Regions from separate parts of the Pseudomonas urmiensis genome, predicted to be linked through region 1. Evidence: riboswitches for the same ligand, from Rfam matches in the RefSeq annotation. Region 1 holds a riboswitch; the other holds the start of a gene.
The links. A riboswitch is a leader RNA that binds a small molecule or an ion and turns the genes downstream of it on or off. The one in region 1 is predicted to bind cobalamin.
Positions count from the first base shown of each region.

Region 1 (7,402 bases):
GCACCACCCACACCTTCGCCCTGTTCGCCGAGAACCGCACCCAACTGACCGAGCGCCTGTCGTTGGTCACCGGGATTCGCCGCGACCAGAACCACATCGACCGCGACAACCTGCTCGATGGCAGCCGCAGCGACCGCAGCCTCAATGGCGGCAACTGGCGCGCAGGCTTGGTGTTCGCCGTCACCGACGACCTGTCGCTGTATGGCCAGTACTCCACCAGCGAGGACGGCGTGAACAACCTGGTCAGCCTCAGCCCGACGCAGATGGACTACGACCTGACCAAGTCCAAGCAAACCGAGCTGGGCCTCAAGCAGCGCTTCTGGGACGGCCGCGGTGAGTGGACCTTGGCGGCGTATCACATCGTCAAGAAGAAACTGTTGGTCGACAACCCGATCACCCACCAGCCACAACAGGCTGGCCAGCAAAGTTCGAACGGCCTGGAAGCCAGCGTGGAACTGGCCTTGGCCAACCAATGGCATGTCTCGGCCAACGCCTCGCTGGTGCGCGCCAAGTTCGATGACTTCGATGAAGTGGTCGCAGGGGTGGCGGTGGACCGCAGTGGCAACCGCCCGGACAACGTGCCACGGCGCAGTGCCAATGTGTGGTTGAGCAAAGGCTTTGGGCAGGCGCTGGATGCTGGTGTTGGCCTGCGTTATGTCGATGCGCGGTATGCCGACACGGCCAATAGCAAGCGCATCCCGGGGTATACCGTGGTCGATGCCAATCTGGGCTGGCAGGTGCTGCCGGATGTGCGCCTGGGGCTGCAGCTGAACAACCTGCTCAACCGCGATTATGTGGTGTCGGCGTACAGTGGCGAGCAGTGGTTGCTGGGGGCGCCGCGCTCGTACTTTGCGACGGTGGATTACAGCTTTTGATCGATTGAGGCAGTGCTGACGTCATCGCGGGCAAGCCCGCTCCTACAGAGGGTGCCGTTGGCCCTGTAGGAGCAGGCTTGCCCGCGATAGCGCCTGTCGCATCTCACCAACACCAGACCCGCACAAAAATCCTATCACTCTCAAACCAAATAGTTATAAGATAACGTTTCATTTGATATCCATTCCTGCCTGCGACCCCTCCCATGACAAGCGCCAGCGCCACCCCCACCCTGCTCACCCAGCGCCTGCAAAGCATCGATGCCCTGCGCGGCCTGGTAATCGTGTTCATGCTCCTGGATCACGTGCGTGAAACCTTCTTCCTGCATCGCCAGGTCAGCGACCCCATGGCCATCGACGCCACCGACCCGTCGCTGTTCTTCAGCCGGACCTTGGCTCACCTGTGCGCGCCGGTGTTCGTCCTGCTGACCGGTCTTTCCGCCTGGCTGTATGGCGAAAAATACCAGGGCCGGGGCGATGTCTCGGCGTTCCTGTTCAAGCGTGGGCTGTTCCTGGTGGTGCTGGAGTTCACCCTGGTCAACTTCGCCTGGACCTTCCAGCTGCCACCCAGCGTGATCTACATGCAGGTGATCTGGGCCATTGGCGTGAGCATGATCGCCCTGTCGCTGCTGGTCTGGCTGCCACGCCCTGCCCTGATCGCCCTGGGCGCGGCGATCGTCGCCGGGCACAACCTGCTCGACGGCCTGCACTTCGCGCCAGGGTCGTGGATGCATGTGCCGTGGGCGATCCTGCATGACCGCGGCTGGCTGGAGTTCTCTGACAGCCTGCGCCTGCGCACCTCGTACCCGGTTCTGCCGTGGATCGGGGTAATCGCCCTCGGCTATGGCCTGGGCCCATGGTTCACCCGCGCCAGCGATGCTGGCGAGCGTCAGCACCGGTTGTTGCTGGTCGGTGCGTTGGCCCTGCTGGGCTTTCTCGTGCTGCGCATGCTCAACGGCTATGGCGAAGCGCCGTGGAGCAGCTACCCGACGCTGACGCAAACGCTGATGAGCTTCTTCAACATCACCAAGTACCCACCGTCGCTGTTGTTCCTGACCCTGACCCTGGGCGCCGGCCTGCTGCTGTTGCGTGGTTTCGAGCGCGCCGGGCAGGCACGCTGGATCAGTGTCCTGGCGGTGTTCGGCGCCGCACCGATGTTCTTCTACCTGCTGCACCTGTACGTGCTCAAGCTGCTGTACCTGGCCAGCGTGGCCCTGTTTGGCCTGAACCACGGCGATTACTTCGGCTTCGACAGCATCGGCGCGGTGTGGCTGGCAGCGCTGCTGCTGGCGGTCTCGCTGTACTTGCCAGTGCGCTGGTTCGCCCGGCTCAAGGCGCGCCGGCGCGACATCGCCTGGCTCAAGTACCTGTGAAAAGCGTTTCACCCGGCGGCCTGATGGTCTACCATGCCGCCCGCCGGTTTCCACCACGGAAATAATAGGGAATCCCCGGCCTGCCCTCATGCAGGCCAACTGGAACTGCCCCCGCAACTGTAGGTGCCGAGCCCGCTCCATCGATGCCACTGGATCCGCTGATCCGGGAAGGCTGGAGCCGGGCGCAGACGCACCAGTCAGGAGACCTGCCGGCCTACATATTCCAACCGGCGGGGTGTCCGGGATGGTCATCTCCACCCTTGCCAGGGTGTGGCCTGTTGCCTTGCGCAACGGGCTCGGCGATGCCTGTCCGTGCGTTCATTCCGTGAACTGTTCGATAGGAGATCGCCCCATCATGCTGCCTCGTTTCGCCGCCCTGCTCGCCGGCCTGAGTCTGACCGGCCTGGCCCAAGCCGCCGCCACCCACTACCCGTTGACGGTCGACAACTGTGGCGCACCGCAGACCTTTGCCCAGGCCCCCGAGCGTGCCGTGACCATCGGCCAGGCGGGCACCGAGATGCTCTACGCATTGGGCTTGGGCGAAAAATTGGCCGGCACTTCGCTGTGGTTCAACAATGTCCTGCCTGAGTACAAAGCGCAGAACGACAAGGTCGAGCGCCTGGCTGACAACGACCCAAGCTTCGAGGCCGTGGTCGGCAAGCGCCCGCAACTGGTGGCGGTACAATTCGAGTGGATGGTCGGCGCCCAGGGCGTGGTCGGCACCCGTGAGCAATTTGCCGAGCTGAACATTCCCACCTACCTGTTGCCCTCCGATTGCGAAGGCAAGGACAACCTGGTCGGCGCCGACGGCACCCGCCTGCAACCGTTCCAGATCGACAGCATCTACAAGAGCGTCAGCCAGCTGGCCGAGATCTTCGACGTGCAAGCGCGCGGCAGCGCACTGAATGCCGAACTCAAGGCGCGCCTGGACAACGCCAAGCAGCAGTTGGCCGGCAAGGACCTGTCGCACACCTCGGCGCTGTTCTGGTTCTCCAGTGCCGACCTGGATATCGACCCGTACGTCGCCGGTCGCCAAGGCGTGGCCGACTTCATGCTGCAAACCCTGGGTGTGCGCAATGTGGTCGAGTCCACCGAAGAGTGGCCCACGGTCGGCTGGGAAACCCTGGCCAAGGCCAACCCGACCTGGCTGATCATCGCGCGCATGGACCGTCGCCGCTTCCCAGCCGATGACTACCAGAAAAAACTGGAGTTCTTGCGCAACGACCCGGTCACGCAGAACATGGATGCGGTCAAGCAAGGGCGGATCGTCGTTCTCGACGCCGACGCCATGCAGGCCGGTATTCGCCTGTTCCGTGGCCTGGAAACCCTGTCTAGCGCCTTCGCCTCCGGTAAAGCCGCGCAACCATGATCCGCCTGCTGCCCTACACCGCCCTGGCCCTGGCCGCGCTGGTCGCGGCCCTGTTGGCGGGCATCGCCATCGGTGAGACGCCATTGTCGCCAAGCGTGGTCTATCAGGTGCTGGCCAACCAGTTGTGGAGCGCCGGCTACCCGGTCGACCCGATCGATGCCGGCATCATCTGGAACTATCGCCTCACCCGCACCCTGGTCGCCGCGGCGTGCGGCGCCGGGCTGGCAACCTGCGGGGTGATCCTCCAGGCATTGCTGCGCAACCCGCTGGCCGAACCCTATTTGCTGGGTCTGTCGGCCGGGGCCTCGACCGGCGCGGTGGCAGTCGGCCTGCTCGGTCTGGGCGGTGCGGCGCTGACGATGTCCGGTGGCGCCTTTATCGGCGCCCTCGCCGCCTTTGGCCTGGTCTTGCTGCTGTCGCGTGCCAGTGGCCCCACTAGCAGCAACGCCCAGGTGATTCTTGCCGGTATCGCAGGCTCGCAGCTGTTCAGCGCGCTGACGGCATTTCTCATTACCAAGTCGGCAACCGCTGAACAGGCGCGGGGCATTCTGTTCTGGCTGCTGGGCAACTTAAGCGGTGTGCGCTGGCCTTCGGTGTGGCTGGCGTTGCCAGTCGCCCTGCTGGGGCTGGCGGTGTGCTTGTGGCATCGGCGCGCCTTGGACGCGTTCACCTTCGGCGCCGACTCGGCTGCCTCGCTGGGCGTCCCGGTCCGGCGCACGCAATTGCTGCTGATCAGCTGCGCAGCACTGGTGACCGCAGTGATGGTGTCGATCGTCGGCGCCATCGGCTTTGTCGGGCTGGTCATCCCGCATGCCCTGCGCCTGCTGCTTGGCCCCGGGCATAGCCGCCTGCTGCCAGCCAGTGCCCTGGGCGGGGCGCTGTTTCTGATCAGCGCCGATATCCTTTCGCGCACGCTGATCAGCGGCCAGGTGATCCCGGTGGGCGTGGTCACGGCGCTGATTGGCGCGCCGGTGTTCGCGTTGATTCTGGTCAGCCGCAGGGGGCGCCCATGACGATAATGACAGCCTTGCAGGTGGCGCCGTTGTCCTGCCTGGGCCTCAGTTTGCGCCTGGGCGGGCGCACGGTGCTGCAAGACATCGACCTGGCAGTGATCCCTGGCGAAACCCTGGGCGTGGTCGGCCCCAACGGTTCGGGCAAGTCGACCCTGCTCAAACTTCTGGCCGGCTTGCTCAAACCCAGTAGCGGCACGGTGCAATTGCTTGGCGAGCCCCTGGCGCAGATGCCCCGGCGCCGGGTTGCACAGGGCCTGGCCCTGGTCGAGCAACAAGCCGACACCAGCGACGCCATCAGCGTCTACGATGCCGTGGCCCTCGGCCGCACGCCGTGGTTGTCGGCCCTCGCGCCGTTCTCTAAAGACGACCGCAGCATCGTCGAACAGGCCTTGCTCAACCTCGATGCGCTGCACTTGCGCGAGCGGCTCTGGCATAGCCTGTCGGGTGGTGAGCGTCAGCGCGTGCACATCGCCCGCGCCTTGGCGCAACGACCGCAGGTGCTTTTGCTCGACGAGCCGACCAACCACCTGGATATCCAGCACCAGTTGAGCCTGTTGCAACAGGTGCAGGCGCTGCAGGTAACGACCCTGGTCGCGCTGCACGATCTCAACCAGGCACTGACTTGCGACCGTCTGGCAGTGCTCGACCAGGGCCGTCTGGTCGCGCTTGGCAAGCCACTTGAGGTGCTCACCCCTGAGCGTCTGCTGAGCACCTTTGGCGTGCACGCCCACTACCTCACCGACCCTTACGACGGCGCGCGCATCCTGCGCTTTCGCGCCCCCTGAACCTGGAAGTTCTCGCTATGCTGTTGCGCCCGTTTGCCCTGCTGCTTTCTAGCGCCCTGCTCGCCCCGCAGGCCTTGGCTGAAGTCCATGAAGTGAAAATGCTCAACCGTGGCGCCGACGGCGCAATGGTCTACGAGCCGGACCATCTGCGCATCGCGCCGGGCGACAGCGTGCGCTTCTTGCCTACGCAGAACGGGCACAACGCAGCCAGCATCGCCACCCTGCTGCCCACCGGTGCCGAGCCGTTCAAGAGCAAGCTCAACCAGCCCGTCGAGCAGACCTTCAGGGTACCGGGGCTGTACGGCATCCAGTGCATTCCACACCTGGCCATGGGCATGGTCATGCTGATCCAGGTCGGCGAGCCGACCGGGCATACTCAGTCGCTGCCAGACAACCTCCCCGCCCGCGCCAAAGCCCGCCTGCAGGTGCAACTGGAGAAACTGGAGGCTGGTCAATGAGCCCTTTGCTACGCATGACCCTGGCGCTGCCCTGGCTGGGCATCAGCGCCCTGGCCGCGGCTGAGTCTGCCCAGTCGCAGTCCAACGGCTTTGTCCAAGACAGCACCTGGAGCCTGCTCAACCGCAGCGTGTTCGACCAGCGCGACTACCGTCATGGGGGCAGCAACAGCAGCGCGCGCAACGCCTACAAGCCGCGCAGCGAACGCAACGGTAAAGCCGAGGAATGGGCCTACGGCCTGATGGGCAGCGTGCAGTCCGGCTTCACCCAAGGCCTGATCGGCGTCGGCGTCGATGCCCATGCCTACCTCGGCGTGCAGCTCGACAGCGGCGGCGGCCGCGCCGGCAAAGCGCGCCTGCTGGGCGTGGACAATCAGGGCCACCCGAAGAACGAGTACAGCCGTGGCGGCGCGGCGCTCAAGCTGCGCCTGTCCAACACAGTGCTGTCCTATGGCGAGCAGCGAGTCAAGACGCCCGTTTTCAGCTCCTCGGACAGTCGCCTGCTGCCCGAGACCGCGACCGGACTGTTCCTTACCAGCAACGAGATCGACACCCTCAAGCTGGTCGCCGGGCATTTCACCGAAAGTACCGACCGCAACGCCTCCAGTCACAATCAAGGCTTCGTGGTGAATTATTCCAATGCACGCAAGGGCAACAGCTTCGACCTGGCCGGTGCGGTGTGGAACCCGAGCAGCGCAGTCAGCGCCAGTCTCTACACTTCGCGCTATGAGGACAGCTGGAACCAACACTACCTGGGCAGCACCCTCAGCCATGCCCTGGATGATCGGCGCAGCCTGAGCCTGGATCTCAACCTGTACCGCACCAGCGACACCGGCAAAGCCCTCTCCGGGCAGATTGACAACACCACCTGGAGCCTGGTCTCGCGCTACAACCACGGGCCGCACGGCTTCAGCCTCGGTTGGCAGCAGGTCGATGGCAACACCCCGTTCGACTATGTCACCCGCGGCGCGATCTTCATCAGCAACGCCGTGCAGCTGTCCGACTTCAACGCCCCCAACGAGAAGTCGTGGCAGGCGCGCTATGACCTGAACATGGGCGCCTATGGCGTGCCCGGGCTGAACCTGACCGCGCTGTATGTACGCGGCTTCGATATCGATGGCAGCCATGTCGATCAGCATGGCGGCTATGCGTACCTGGGCTATGGCAAGGGCGGCAAGCACTGGGAGCGTGATCTGGAAGCGCGCTACGTAGTGCAAAGCGGCAAGGCCAAAGGCACTGCCTTCTCGCTGCGTCACAACATGCATCGGGGCAATACCGCGCAAGCCGAGCTGGATGCCGATCAGATTCGCTTGGCGGTCGAGTTCCCTTTGACGGGTGGGTTCTGAAGCGCAGCGCTAGCTTAGCGACAACTGCATATGGGTGGTACGCCAAAGCGGATCCTGTTCGACATCGATTATCTCGAACCCCTGGCGCTCCCAGAAGCTGATCGCCCCCGGCAAGAACGGATGAGTATGCAGGTACAGCAGCTCGACCCCGGCGTTCACCGCGCATTCGCGCAACGCCTGGAACAGCGC
Region 1 covers NZ_JABWRE020000001.1:1,844,362-1,851,763, reverse strand. The annotation lists gene HU737_RS08185 (TonB-dependent receptor) at 1-875, shown strand, start outside; gene HU737_RS08180 (acetyltransferase domain-containing protein) at 1,079-2,245, shown strand; cobalamin riboswitch at 2,273-2,473, shown strand; gene HU737_RS08175 (ABC transporter substrate-binding protein) at 2,601-3,614, shown strand; gene HU737_RS08170 (FecCD family ABC transporter permease) at 3,611-4,627, shown strand; gene HU737_RS08165 (ABC transporter ATP-binding protein) at 4,624-5,412, shown strand; gene HU737_RS08160 (pseudoazurin) at 5,430-5,870, shown strand; gene HU737_RS08155 (OprD family porin) at 5,867-7,213, shown strand; gene HU737_RS08150 (GNAT family N-acetyltransferase) at 7,223-7,402, opposite strand, start outside.

Region 2 (7,402 bases), 510 kb from region 1:
GCGGATGCGCGGCCGATCGACCTGGCTGTGATCGCCGTGATAGCTGGCCACTGTCGAGCCGGCCAAGGTCTCGGCCGCTGCCAGCATGCCGCCCTGGAACTGGTAGTAGTCATTGGAGTCAAGCAGGTCGTGCTCGTGGTTGTCCTGGTTCTGCAACACGGCCTGGACCTGGCCCAGGCGTGTGGCGAACTGGGCGCGGGCCGGGGTGCCCTCGTCAGCGCCACCATAGGCATAGCCACCATGGTTGAGATAAACCTCGGCCAGGTCTTCGCGGCCCTGCCACAAGCGCCCGTCGATGGCATTCTGCACCCCGGCACCATAAGCACCAGGCTTGGCCCCGAACACCCGCCAACCGGCCTGTCGCGCCGCCTGTTCGGCGTCAAGGCCTTGTGTCTGCAAGGCTTCTCGCTCCGCTCGCACGCGCGCCGCCAGGGGGTTGAGGTCGGCGGGCTCATCGAGCGCTGCCACCGCCTGCACCGCGGCATCGAACAGGCGGATCAGGTTGCCGAACGCATCACGGAAGAACCCGGAGACCCGCAAGGTTACGTCCACCCGTGGCCGGTCCAGCAGGCTCAAGGGCAGGATTTCGAAATCATCGACCCGCTGACTGCCGGTGGCCCAGACCGGACGCACACCCATCAAGGCCATGGCCTGGGCAATGTCATCACCGCCGGTACGCATGGTGGCCGTGCCCCAGACCGACAGCCCCAGCTGGCGCAGGTGATCGCCGTGCTCCTGCAGGTGCCGCTCCAGAATCAGGTTGGCCGAGGCGAAGCCCAGCCGCCAGGCCGTAGTGGTGGGCAGGTTGCGCACATCCACCGTGTAGAAGTTGCGCCCGCTGGGCAGCACGTCCAGGCGCCCGCGGCTGGGCGCGCCGCTGGGGCCTGCTGGCACGAAGCGGCCTGCAAGCGCCGCGAGCAGGCCGTCAAGCTCCGCCGCGCCACAGGCGTCGAGGTTCGGCGCTACCGAGTCGACCAGCTCGCGCAGTACCTCGTTGACCCCTTGCCATTGCGCATCAGCGTCAAGCGTCAGTTGCCCCGCCAGCGCCTGCTCGATCAGCGCCAGGGCCAGATGTTCGAGCCGCTCACGGGTATCACCCTGGGTACGCCATGGGTTTTCACCGAGCGCCTGCAACAGCGGCGGCCGTGGCCCTTGCCAGGCCAGGCCAAGATCGCAGTCCAGCGGATCGAAGCCCAACGCCAGGGCTTGGGCCAAGGCGCGGATCAGGCTGGCATTGCCGCCCTTGCCATCGCCTCGGGCGACCCGCAGCAACGCCAACAGGGTATCAATGCGCAAACGCCCCTCGGGCGACTGGCCGAACACATGCAGGCCATCGCGAATCTGCGACTCCTTCAAGTCGCACAGGTAGGTGTCAAGGCGTGGCAACCAGACGGCGGCGTCATCCAGCTGGCCTTCTAGCTGCAACTCACGGTCGATGTGGTTGGCTTTGAGCAACTCGAGGATGTCCCGCTGCAGCTCACGCGCCCGGCGTGGGTCGAGCAACTGGGCTTCGTAGTATTCGTCGGCCAATTGCTCCAAATGACGCAACGGGCCATAGGTTTCGGCGCGGGTCAGCGGCGGCATCAGGTGGTCGATGATCACTGCCTGGGTCCGGCGCTTGGCCTGGGCGCCCTCACCCGGGTCATTGACGATGAATGGATAGATGTTCGGCAGCGGCCCCAGCAGCGCATCCGGCCAGCACTGCGCGGACAAGCCGACGCCCTTGCCAGGCAGCCATTCGAGGTTGCCATGCTTGCCGACATGGATCACCGCGTCGGCTGCATAGACATGGCGCAACCAGAAATGGAACGCCAGGTAGCCGTGCGGCGGGACCAGGTCGGGGTCGTGATACACCGCGCTCGGATCGACCTGATAACCACGCGCAGGCTGGATCCCGACGAAGGTCAGGCCGAAACGCAAACCCGCTACCATCAGCCGTCCGCTGCGGAACATGGGGTCTTGTTCCGGTGGCCCCCAACGTTCGAGCACCGCCTGCTGATTGGCCTCGGGCAAGCGGGCGAACGCCTGCTGGTAATCGGCCAGGCTCAAGCTCTGTGCGCAAGGGCGTTGGTCGAGGTGATCCAGGTCGTTGGTGACACCGCCCAACAGCTGATGAATCAGCGCGGTGCCCGTTTCAGGCAATTCCCCTAGCGGATAGCCCTCGGCCCGCAGCGCCTGCAAGATGTTCAGCGCAGCCCCCGGCGTATCCAGGCCTACGCCATTGCCAATGCGCCCGTCGCGGGTTGGGTAGTTGGCCAGCACCAGGGCAACGCGTTTCTGCCCATTGGGCAAGCGCGCCAGTTCAACCCAGCGCCTGGCCAGTTCGGCAACGAAGTCCATCCGCTCCGGATGGGCGCGGTAGCAGACCACATCCGCTTGGCTGCGCTCGCTGCGCCAGGCCAAGTCCTTGAAGCTGACCGGGCGGGTGATGATCCGCCCATCGAGTTCCGGCAAGGCAATGTGCATGGCCAAATCGCGCGCGCCCAGGCCCTGCTCGCTGGTTTCCCAGCCCTGCTGGTTGTCCTGGGCGCAGATGGCTTGCAACACCGGCACATCCCGGCGTAACGGCCGCAGGTTGGGCTGCTCGGGGCTGGACAAGGCGAAACCGGTGGTATTGATCACCACTTCGGCCTCGACCTCATCCATCCAGGCCTCGACCTGATCGAGGCAGCCGCGCTCTTTAAGGCTGGCGACCGCGATCGGTAGCGGATTCAGGCCCGCGGCCTGCAAGCGCTGGCAAAATACGTCAATGAAGGCGGTATTGGCCGCCTGCAAATGTGAGCGATAAAACAGCAGCGGCGCCACCGGCTGGAGCGGGTCCCAATCGGCGAACCAGTCGCTTGGCTGGGCACTGGCCTTGTGCGGGTGGTAGACCGCGGTGCGCGGCAGCGGCTGCGGCTCGTCCCAGGAGTAATTACGCCCAAGCCACAGGTTGGCCAGGCAATTGAACAGGTTCAGCGCATTGGCCTTACCGCCCTGGCGCAAATAGTGCCAAAGCCGTTCGGCGTGTGCTGCCGGCACTGTGCTCAGGTCGGTCAACTGCGGGTCGGGACGATCATCGCCGGGCACCAGGATCAGTTGCACGCCGCGACTGGCCAGCTCGACCAACTGTTCGACCCCGTAGCGCCAATAACCCACCCCACCGTGCAGCGATAGCAGAATCACCTTGGCGTGGCGCAGCACCTGGTCGACATACAGATCGACCGAGGCATGGTTCTGTACCTGCATAGGGTTGGCCAGGCGCACGCTGGGGTAGTCGCCGGGCAACTGCTCGACGGTGTCCGCCAGCAGCGCCAGGTGCGAATCACCGCTGCAGAGAATCACCAGCTCGGCCGGGGTCTGGCCGAGGTCGGCGATGCTGTCGTCCGGCACGAAGCCGCCGGGCTGGGTCCGCAGCAAGTGCATGGGTCAGGCGCCCAGGGCCTGGCGCAGGCGCGCTTCGAGCTCAGCGGCGTGCAAATCCTGGCCAATCAGCACCAGGCGGGTGATGCGCAGTTCATCGGCACGCCAGGCGCGGTCGAAGTGTTTGTCGAAACGGGTGCCGACACCTTGGATCAGCAGGCGCATCGGCTTGCCGGGGATCGCCGCGAAGCCCTTGGCGCGCAGGATGCCGAACTCGACCACCAGTTGGGTCAGGGCGTCGAGCAGCAGGCTTTCGTCAGCCTCGGGCAAGTCGATGGAGATGGAATCGAAGGCATCGTGGTCGTGATCGTCATGATCGCCGTCGTCGTGGTGCGAATCGTGGTGAGTACGACGCCCATCGATGTGCGCTTCAGACTCTGCCCCCACGCCCAACAGCACCTCAAGTGGCAGACGACCACTGCTCGCCTCGATCACTTTGACGGCCGCTGGCAACTCCTCGGCGACCTCGGCGCGAACCTTGGCCAAGCCTTCGGCGTCGATCAGGTCGGCCTTGTTCAGCACTACCAGGTCGGCGCTGGCCAACTGGTCGGCGAACAGTTCATGCAGTGGTGATTCGTGGTCCAGGTTGGGGTCGAGCTTGCGCTGGGCATCCACCTGGTCTGGGTAGGCGGCGAAGGTGCCAGCCGCGACGGCCGGGCTGTCGACCACCGTGATCACCGCGTCGACCGTGCAGGCGTTGCGGATTTCTGGCCACTGGAAGGCTTGCACCAATGGCTTGGGCAGGGCCAGACCGCTGGTTTCGATGAGAATGTGGTCAAGGTCGCCACGGCGCGCCACCAGCTCGCGCATCACCGGGAAGAACTCCTCCTGCACAGTGCAGCACAGGCAGCCGTTGGCCAGCTCGTAGACGCGGCCGCTGGCTTCTTCTTCGGTGCAGCCAATGCTGCATTGCTTGAGAATCTCGCCGTCGATGCCCAGCTCGCCGAATTCGTTGACGATAACGGCAATGCGCCGGCCTTGGGCGTTGTCGAGCATGTGCCGCAGCAAGGTAGTCTTGCCCGAGCCGAGGAAGCCGGTGACGATGGTGACGGGAAGCTTGGCCAGTGTTTTCATGTCTCGATGCCCTTGGCAGGATGGCGCGGGCATGCAGGACGAAAGCCTCAGGCCGATTGGCCAGGCTCGTTCGCCACCGGATCACCCCGCCCGGATTAAAAGTCGAAATCGCTACGAGGCAGGTCTCCTGGCTCGCACCGCTCCGGCGCCAGGCCGGTTGGATGACGCCTTCCCGCGCCGGGGCGCAGTGGCTGTGTCGATCCTGTTCAGTGCTTACAGTTGCGGGGGCAGCCGCGGCTTGTACCGCGTTCCCGTCTTAGCTGCGCCTACAGGCGCAGAACCTCGAAGCGGCAAGGCTACGCATCACGGCTATAAGCTGCAAGTAGATACGCACCTAGATCCCGTGGGAGCGGGCTTGCCCCGCGATGAGGCCAGAACAAACGACATCCAGTCGTCCTTCAATACACCAAAAAACAGCCGACTTTGCCAGCCATCGCATCGCTTACAGCTTGTAGCCTGAAGCTCAGGTGTGGTTTGCTAACGCCTTGCGTTCAGGTGCCCCCACGGGGGTGAAACGGGAAACCGGTGCGTCGTAGGCTCTTCATCCATGCCCACGACAAGGCCGGTGCTGCCCCCGCAACGGTAAGCGAGGAAGCGTCTTGACCACTGTGCCGAGTTGTCTGGCATGGGAAGGTGACGCCTCTGCTGGAGCCCTGCTCCACCTCGCAAGCCCGGAGACCGGCCTGCCTACGTAGCAATGAACACCCCGCGGTGGGCGGGCGCTGTCGCATGTCCCTGGACGAATCACGTCCGGGGCTGCCGCGCTTGCCCGTTGCCTATAACAAGCAGAGGAAAGCGTCATGCCCATCACCAGCGCCAAGCACAGTATCGCCACCCCCATCAGCCTCAGCCAGCGCGTGATCATCGCCGCCGGCGCCAGCCTGCTCGGCCTGTGCCTGATCTACTTTGCCGGTTTCTCGCACATCGAAGCGGTGCACAACGCTGCCCACGACACCCGCCACAGCGCCGCCTTTCCTTGCCACTGAGTAGCCTCGCATGATCAAGCGCATTGCCCGTACCGCCGGCTTCAGCGGCCTGCTTGCAGCCCTGTTGCTGACCCTGCTGCAAAGCGTGTGGGTCAGCCCGCTGATTCTTCAAGCGGAAACCTTCGAAACCGCAGCACCTGCCGAGCAGCATGAGCATGCCGGCGAAGCGCACGCACCTCATGAACATAGCGCCGAAGCCTGGGCGCCTGAGGATGGCTGGCAGCGCGTGCTGTCGACCACGGGCGGCAACCTGGTGGTCGCGGTCGGATTCGCGCTGATTCTGGCCGCGCTGTATAGCCTGCGCGAACCCAATCGGGTGAGCACCGGCGCATTGTGGGGCCTGGCCGGTTTCGCGGTGTTCTGCCTGGCGCCGACCCTGGGCCTGCCACCTGAGTTGCCGGGCACCGCTGCGGCCGATCTTGGCCAGCGCCAGGCCTGGTGGATTGGCACTGCCGCCGCCACTGCCACGGGCCTGGCGCTGATCGTGTTCGCCCAGCACTGGCTGCTCAAACTGGTGGGTGTGCTGCTGTTGGTGGTGCCACACGTGATCGGCGCGCCGCAGCCAGAGGTTCATCAAAGCCTCGCCCCTGAGGCGCTGGAAACCCAGTTCAAGATCGCCTCCTGGCTGACCAACGCAGCGTTCTGGGTGGCCCTGGGCCTGCTCAGCGCCTGGTTGTTCCGCCGCTCCCGCCAGGCCTGATGCCTAGCGCCACTGCCCTGCCGGTGCTGTATGCCGGCTTTGGCTGTCGCCAGGGCTGCTCGCGGCAGAACCTTGAAACCCTGCTGCGCCTAGGCCTGGCACAGCTGCAACTGCCGCTGAGTGCAGTGCAGGGCATCGCCAGCATCGAGCTGAAAGCCGACGAGGCTGGCCTGGCTGACTTGGCCAGGCAACTCGCGCTGCCTTTGCGGGTGTTCACCCCCGTGCAGCTGCAACGCTTCGAAGCGCAACTGTCCCATCGTTCCGCTGCAGCCTTCACCCACAGCGGCTGCTGGGGCGTTGCCGAAAGTAGCGCCCTGGCCCTGGCTGCCCAGGCCCATGGCGCTGCGCGACTGGTACTTGCCCGGCAGATTCTCGGCGGCGCTACCCTCGCCTTCGCCAGTGGCCGATAATCGCGCCTATTTCATCTGCAAGGATTTTCCATGACGGTCTACTTCATCGGCGCCGGCCCCGGCGACCCGGAACTGATCACGGTCAAAGGCCAGCGCCTGATCCGCCAGTGCCCGGTGATCATCTACGCCGGCTCCTTGGTACCGGCCGCCGTGCTCGAAGGCCACCGCGCCGCAACACTGATCAACAGCGCCGAGCTGCACTTGGAGCAGATCATCAGCGCCATCCGTACAGCCCATGCCAAAGGCCAGGATGTGGCCCGCGTGCACAGCGGCGATCCAAGTCTGTATGGGGCCATTGGCGAGCAGATCCGCTGCCTGCGCGAGCTGGGCATCGACTACCAGATCATCCCGGGCGTCACCGCCACCGCCGCCAGCGCCGCCCTGCTTGGCTGCGAACTGACCTTGCCCGGGGTCGCCCAGACCGTGATCCTCACCCGCTACGGCGACCGCTCACCGATGCCCGCTGGCGAGCAACTGGCGGACCTGGCCCGGCACGGCAGCACCTTGGCCATTCACCTGGGCGTCAAGCACTTGCCACGGATCGTCGCCGAGCTGCTGCCGCACTATGGCCCCGACTGCCCGATTGCCGTGATTCATCGGGCCTCCTGGCCAGATCAGGACTGGGTCCAGGGCACGTTGCAGGACATCGTCGAACGCGCCTCGGCCAAGGACTTCCGGCGCACCGCGCTGATCCTGGTTGGCCATGTGCTGGGCGATGCCCCCTTCAGCGACTCGGCCCTGTACCGGGCCGGCCATGCCCACCTGTATCGTCCTGGCAACTGAGCGTTGCCAGGCGCGCGGCTGGCGTAGCAGACTGCGGTCTACCTCTC
Region 2 covers NZ_JABWRE020000001.1:2,354,889-2,362,290, forward strand. The annotation lists gene cobN (cobaltochelatase subunit CobN) at 1-3,405, opposite strand, end outside; gene cobW (cobalamin biosynthesis protein CobW) at 3,409-4,476, opposite strand; cobalamin riboswitch at 4,577-4,776, opposite strand; cobalamin riboswitch at 4,953-5,177, shown strand; gene HU737_RS10410 (CbtB domain-containing protein) at 5,277-5,462, shown strand; gene HU737_RS10415 (CbtA family protein) at 5,473-6,162, shown strand; gene HU737_RS10420 (cobalamin biosynthesis protein) at 6,180-6,572, shown strand; gene cobM (precorrin-4 C(11)-methyltransferase) at 6,603-7,355, shown strand.
Region 2: it holds a riboswitch for cobalamin, as region 1 does, so the genes downstream of both, cobW (cobalamin biosynthesis protein CobW) here and HU737_RS08175 (ABC transporter substrate-binding protein) in region 1, are expected to answer to the same signal.